DNA from 3 places in the Halomonas sp. CKK8 genome. Region 1 is predicted to be linked to each of the others. Evidence: predicted binding sites of a transcription regulator. Region 1 holds the regulator's gene; each other region holds the start of a gene.
The links. The regulator sigma-54, encoded in region 1, starts transcription at its own class of promoters, with help from an activator protein. The targets are predictions, from matches to a motif close to TGGCACNNNNNTTGCTNT.
Positions count from the first base shown of each region.

Region 1 (2,261 bases):
CGGTCGAGCTTGTCGGCCAGGGCATCGATGGCGGCATACATGTCATTTTCCATGGCCTCGGCATGGAGGTCGGCACCGGCAGCATGCAGGGTACAGGCCGCCTGCTGGCGCTCCTTCTCCACGGAGAGGGTGACCTGCACGTTGGTGATGTTGTCGTAGTGGCGCTCGACGCGGGTGAGCTTCTCTTGCACATAGTCACGCAGGGCGTCGGTCAGTTCCACATGATGGCCGGTGATATTGACTTGCATGACACGCTCCTTGCTCTTTCGGGTTATGGGTCGATTGTAACCCTTTTTGCTGCCCTGCATACCCCCTCGGTCGAGGGGATTCGAGGGGCGCATGACCGGCGTCATTTCAACTGCTTGCGTCCACGAGGGAGGAGGAAGTCCGGCGGCTGCGGGAGCGCCAGCGGCAGGCGTCAACGCAGCCGCTTGCGCTCGCTGGAGGAGGGGATGCCCATCGCCTCGCGGTACTTCGCGACCGTGCGCCGCGCGACGCTGATGCCGGCCTCCTCGAGCAGGGTGACCAGCCGGCTGTCGGAGAGCGGCTTGCGTGCTGGCTCGTCCTGGATCAGCTTGCGGATGCGCGCCCGGATGGCAGTGCTGGAGTGGGCATCCCCCTCGCCGCTGCCGCCCCCCACCTGGCTGGAGAAGAAGTACTTGAGCTCGAACATCCCGCGCGGGGTGTGGATGAACTTCTGGGTGGTGACCCGCGAGATGGTCGATTCGTGCATCTCCACCACCTGGGCGATGTCGGCCAGGATCAGCGGTTTCATCGCCTCCTCGCCGTGCTCCAGGAAGTCGAGCTGGCGCACCATGATCTCCCGGCCCACGCGCAGCAGGGTGTCGTTGCGGCTGGAGAGGCTCTTCATCAGCCAGCGAGCCTCCTGCAGGTGGTCCTTGAGGAACTGGTTGTCCTCGCTCTTGTCGGCCCGTCGGATCAGGGCGGCATAGTCGGGCTGGATCCGCAGCCGCGGCATGGCCTCCGGGTTCAGCTCCACCTGCCAGCCATCGCGGGTATGGCGGGCGATCAGGTCGGGGATGACATAGGCGCCATCGCTGTCGGTGAAGCCGCTGCCGGGTCGGGGGTCCAGGGAGCGTACCAGCGCGATCACCGTGTCCAGGGCGTCATCGTCGAGCCCCAGCCGGCGCTTGAGCAGGCGGCGGTCGTCGCCGGCGAGCGCCTCGAGGAACTGGCGGACCAGGCGGCGCGCCTGGGGCAGCAGCGGGGTGTCATCGGGCAGGGTGGCCAGCTGCAGCATCAGGCACTCGCGCAGGTCGCGGGCGAAGACCCCCGTGGGCTCGAACTGCTGCAGGCGCAGCAGCACCTGCTCGACCTCGCGGGTCTTGAGACCTTCGAGCCCCTGGGCCCTCAAGCCGTCACGGATCTCCTCCAGGGGTTGGGTCAGGTAGCCGTCGCCGTTGACGCCATCGATCAGGCTCTCGGCGATGCGCAGCTGGCGCTCGTCCAGGTCGGTCATGGCGAGCTGCCAGGCCAGGTGGCCCTGGAGGCTCTGGCCCGTGGCCTGGCGCTCGAAGTCCGGCCCCTCGCCGCTGCCGCCGGCGGGCGCGGTACCCAGGTCCTGGTAGGTGTCGGACCAGTCGCTGTCGGTGCTGAGCTGGTCGGGTATCTCGCTGGCCCACTCCTCGTCGGGGGCCTCGCTCACCGCCTGCTCGCCGAAGTCGTCCTCGACCTCGAGCATCGGGTTGGATTCCAGCGCCTGCTGGATCTCCTGGCGCAGATCCAGGGTCGAGAGCTGCAGCAGGGCGATGGCCTGCTGCAGCTGCGGGGTCATGGTCAGCTGGGTGCCGACGCGCAGTTGCAGGGACGCCTTCATGGCCATGAGACGAATGCCCTCGACTTGCCGAAAACCCCAACCCTAGCCGCTGGCCAGGGGGCATGCAAGCGCAAAATCTGCAACAATCGTGCCATGCGCAATCTTCATGCCGTCGCGGAATAACGACAGACATATCAGATGATTGCGGTCAGAGGCGGAAGTCCTCGCCGAGGTAGACCTCGCGGACCCGCTGGTCGGCGAGGATCGCCTCGGCATTGCCCTCGGCGATGATGCGCCCGTCACCGACGATGTAGGCGGTGTCGCAGATGTCGAGGGTCTCGCGGACATTGTGGTCGGTGATCAGCACCCCGATGTCACGGGCCTTGAGCTGGCGGATGATGCCCTTGATCTCGCCCACCGAGATGGGGTCGACCCCGGCGAAGGGTTCGTCGAGCAGGATGAAGGCGGGTTCCGTGGCCAGGGC
Region 1 covers NZ_CP121193.1:1,330,802-1,333,062, forward strand. The annotation lists gene raiA (ribosome-associated translation inhibitor RaiA) at 1-248, opposite strand, end outside; gene P8934_RS06270 (RNA polymerase factor sigma-54) at 419-1,843, opposite strand; gene lptB (LPS export ABC transporter ATP-binding protein) at 1,986-2,261, opposite strand, start outside.

Region 2 (2,261 bases), 1.7 Mb from region 1:
GGCGCGATCGTCGTCGACGACCACCACGCGTGCGACATCAGTCATGGCGCTTCTCCAGCGGTATCAGCAGTCGGAATTGGGTATGGCCGGGCTCGGAGTCGCACTCGATCAGTCCCTGGTGCTGGTGCAGGATCGACTGGGCGATGGAGAGCCCCAGGCCGCTGCCCTCGGCGCGGCCGGAGACCATCGGGTAGAAGAGGGTCTCGCGCAGCGAGGCGGGAATGCCCGGGCCGTTGTCGATGATCGCCACCTCGCAGACCAGCCGGTGGCGCTCGGCGCCCAGGGTGAACTGGCGGCGGGCGCGGGTGCGCAGCGTCAGCCGCGGCGAGGCGACACCGGCCTCGGTCATCGCCTCCACGGCATTGCGCGCCACGTTGAGCACGGCCTGGATCAGCTGGGACTCGTCGCCGGAGAGGTCCGGCAGGCTGGGGTCGTAGTCGCGCTCGATCCACACCCCCGGCTGCTCGACGATGAGCAGCGAGCGGACCCGCTCCAGCACCTTGTGGATATTGAGCGGCTCGTGGCGAATCATCCGGTTGGGGCCCAGCATGGAGTCGACCAGGTCGCGCAGCCGGTCGACCTCCTCGATGATGATCCGGGTGAACTCCTTCAGCCCGGGGTCGTCGAGGTCTCGCTCCAGCAGCTGGGCCGCGCCGCGGATGCCGCCAAGGGGATTCTTGACCTCGTGGGCCAGCCCCCGGGCGAGGACCTTGATGGTCTCCTGGCGGGTCTGCAGCGCCTCCTCCCGGGAGATGCGCAGCAGCCGGTCGCGGGGCTCCACCTCCAGCAGCAGCTCGTCGGCGGAGAGCGGCGAGACGGTGTAGTCGACGGTCAGCACCTCGCCGGTGACCAGGGTCAGGCGCGCCTCGCGCTGGGTGAAGGGGTGGAACTCGTCGCGGGCCTTGGCCAGCAGCTCGCCGATCTCCGATCCGCCGTCCACCAGGGAGGGCAGGGGCAACCCCTTGAGGCGACTCAGGCTGATCGCCAGCAGCGCCTCGGCGGCCGGATTCATCCAGCGCAGCCGCAGCTCGCCATCGAGCAGCAGCACCGCCGTGGTGAGGTGTTCCATCAAGCGTTGGTACATGGTGAAGTCCTGACCGATCCGATGGTGGCCTCACTTGCGAGGCACTTTCCGGAAGTGTTGCAAGAAGCGCGCCACCCCATGGGGCACGGCATGGCGCCGAATCAGAGCAGGGGCGCACCATCATTGTGCACCACTTTAGTGCAGGGAGGCGCCGAGCGCCCAATGTCGTGCCGCGGGAGAGCGTCGCGCAGGAGGGTCAGCGCCCCTCCGGGGGCGGGAAGGCACGAGGTGGATGGCGATGGGGCGGGGTTGCCGGCCACTCCCGTTCGTCGTCGGGGTGGCGTGAGGTATCGTCGTCGCGCAATCGCTCCAGGTGTTCGAAGGCGCTGCCCTCGCTCACCCGGTCGGCATGGCCGAAGGCATCGAGGCGACCCTCGTCGCGGGGCGGGGGCTCGCGACAGGGCCTGAGGGTGCCGTCCGGACACAGCGGCCGATGTGGCCGGCGATGGGAAAGCTAATTGTTGGCCGGATTGTTGGGGTTCTGGGGCAGGTTCACGCTGGCCCGCTGCACATAGAGGGTCACCGGCGACGTGCGGTGGCGCACCGCACCGCTGGCATCCAGCAGCTCGGCCTGCAGCACGTGCTCGCCGCGATTCAGGTTATTGAGCATGAAGGTATCGGTGTGCATGGCCGTCTGGCTGACCTGGCCGTCCACCAGCAGACGCACCCGATGGTCCTCGCGCAGGTCCGGCTGGATGCCCAGGGTCACCTGGACGTTGCCGGCGGCCCCGGTGGGCAGCGTTTCCTCCTGGCGGGGCGAGAGGATGCCGAAGCTGTCGTAGGGCATGAAGGGCTGCCCCGGCCCGGCGGCTGTCCCGCCGCCACTGCCGCTGCCACCCCCGTCGACCACGGCCGGCGCACCCGCCGCGCGGGTCTCGTCGCGACCGGGCACCACGGTCAGCGGCTTGAGGTCGACCTTCTCGCCGCCGCGCTCCGGATTGTCGGTGAACACCACGTTGCCCTGGGCGTCGGTGGTGCGATAGATGGTCTCTGCCTGGGCCGCGAGGCTGACCGAGAGCCCCAGCGCCAGGATCACGAATGCCTTGTTCATGCCTACCCCCTGCGTCGTCGCCGCCGCCCGACGGCAACGGCCATGAGAGATTGCATCATCCCTTTCTTGGATAGTGTATGAAAGAAAGAGGTTCCGCCATGGCGGAACCCCTTCTTCGCTCAACGC
Region 2 covers NZ_CP121193.1:3,644,651-3,646,911, forward strand. The annotation lists gene glnG (nitrogen regulation protein NR(I)) at 1-45, opposite strand, end outside; gene glnL (nitrogen regulation protein NR(II)) at 38-1,084, opposite strand; gene P8934_RS17240 (DUF4124 domain-containing protein) at 1,539-2,135, opposite strand.
Region 2: glnL (nitrogen regulation protein NR(II)) is a predicted target of sigma-54. The motif match lies at 1,141-1,158, and genes of this name have one in related genera.

Region 3 (2,261 bases), 450 kb from region 1:
GGCACGCAGCCGGGAGATGCCCCGGCCGGCAACCCGAGGGTTGGGGTCCTGCATGGCCACCACCACCCGCGTCACGCCGGCCTCGACCAGCGCCAGGGCACAGGGGCCAGTGCGCCCCTGATGGGAGCAGGGCTCCAGGGTCACGTAGGCGGTGGCGCCGCGGGCCTGCTCCCCCGCCGCTCGCAGGGCGTGGATCTCGGCATGGGGCTCGCCGGCCCGCTCATGCCAGCCCTCGCCGACCACCCGGCCATCCTTGACCAGCACGCAGCCCACCCGGGGGTTGGGGTCGGTGGTATAGCGCCCGCGGCGCGCCAGCGTCAGGGCGCGCGCCATCCAGGTCTCGGGGAAGGCATGCTGCGCCATCAGGAGGCTCCCGACGGGTCCGTGGGGAAGCCGGGTTCCTGGGCCAGACGGTCGATCTCGGCGCGGAACTCGTCGATGTCCTGGAAGCTGCGATAGACCGAGGCGAAGCGGATGTAGGCCACCTGGTCGAGGCGCTTGAGGGCCTGCATCACCTCCTCGCCGATGTCTCGGGCATGGATCTCGCGCTCGCCACGGGCGCGCAGGTTCTGGCGTATGCGCTCCACCGCCGCCTCGATGGACTCGGCGCTGACCGGTCGCTTCTCCAGCGCCCGCAGCATGCCGGCGCGCAGCTTGGCCTCGCCGAACACCTCCCGCGTGCCATCGGACTTGATCACTCGCGGCATCACCAGCTCGGCGGTCTCGTAGGTGGTGAAGCGCTCGCCGCAGGCCGCGCACTGGCGCCGCCGCCGTACCTGGTCGCCATCCGCCACCAGCCGAGAGTCGGTCACGCGCGTGTCGTTGGCGCCACAGAAGGGGCAATGCATAGGGATAACCCGAGGTCGTTGGAAAGGCTGTCGCCGCATTGTAACGGTTCGCGAGGAGAGCGCCCAGCGACGCAGCGCCGCCCCGAGATGGCACGCGACATGCAAGGGAGTGGCATTCCCTGGCCGACCACCGGAGCCCACCATGCCCCTGCCCCGCTCCCTCGCCCACCCCCTGGACGAAGCCGCCTTCGGCGCCCGCGCCCGCGAGCACCTCGACCTGCTCTACGGGCCCCGCCGGGAGGAGGTGCTGCGCCGCCTGATGACGCTGCTCTCGCACCATCGCGGTGCCATGCCCTCCGCAGGGACGCCAGGCGACGCCCCCTTGTGGAGCGAGCGGGATCAGTGGCTGATCGCCTACGGCGACAGCCTGCTCGACGGCGACACCCCGCCCCTGGCGGTGCTCCATGACTTCCTCGCGGCACGCCTGCCCGACAGCTTCAGCGGCGTGCATGTGCTGCCCTTCTTTCCCTGGAGCAGCGACGACGGTTTCTCGGTGATCCACTACCGGGAAGTGGACCCGGCCCTGGGCGACTGGCGCCACCTGCGCCGGCTGGCCGAGCATGGGGACCTGATCGTCGACCTGGTGCTGAACCACGTGTCCCGGGAGTCGCTGTGGTTCGTCGACTACCTGTCGGGCAGCCTGCCGGGGCGGGACTACTTCATCGAGATGGACCCGGCCACCGACCTCTCCGCGGTGGTGCGGCCGCGCAGCTCTCCGCTGCTGGTGCCGGTGCCTACCCGCCGCGGCACGCGCCACCTCTGGGCGACCTTCTCCGAGGACCAGATCGACCTGAACTTCGCCAATCCCGACGTGCTGCTGGAATTCATCGGCATTCTGCTCTTCTACCTGGCGCAGGGCGCAAGGGTGATCCGCCTGGACGCCATCGCCTTCCTGTGGAAGGTGCCCGGCACGCCCTGCATTCACCTGCCCGAGACCCATGAGGTGGTGCGCCTGCTGCGGGCCGTGGTCGACCACATGGCGCCGGGCACCCTGCTGCTGACCGAGACCAACGTGCCCCACCGGGAGAACCTCAGCTACCTTGGTCTGCATCGCCTTTCAGGCGGGGGTCTGGAGCGTCTTTCAGACGGGGGACTCGATCGGCGCTCAGACGGTCAGGAAGAGGGTCCGGAAGTCCCGGACGAGGCGCACCTGGTCTACCAGTTCCCCCTCCCGCCGCTGCTGCTGCATGCCCTCACCAGCGGCGAGGCGGCCACCCTCGCCCGCTGGCTGGAGAGCCTGCCCGACCTGCCGCCAGGGTGCAGCTACGTCAACTTCACCGCCAGCCATGACGGCATCGGCGTCCGCCCGCTGGAGGGCTGGCTGCCGGACCACGAGGTCGAGGCCCTGCTGGAGCTGATGCACCGCTTCGGCGGGTTCGTCAGCATGCGCACCGACTCCCGGGGCCAGGACAT
Region 3 covers NZ_CP121193.1:878,156-880,416, reverse strand. The annotation lists gene ribD (bifunctional diaminohydroxyphosphoribosylaminopyrimidine deaminase/5-amino-6-(5-phosphoribosylamino)uracil reductase RibD) at 1-363, opposite strand, end outside; gene nrdR (transcriptional regulator NrdR) at 363-848, opposite strand; gene P8934_RS04190 (sugar phosphorylase) at 991-2,261, shown strand, end outside.
Region 3: P8934_RS04190 (sugar phosphorylase) is a predicted target of sigma-54. The motif match lies at 937-954, and genes of this name have one in related genera.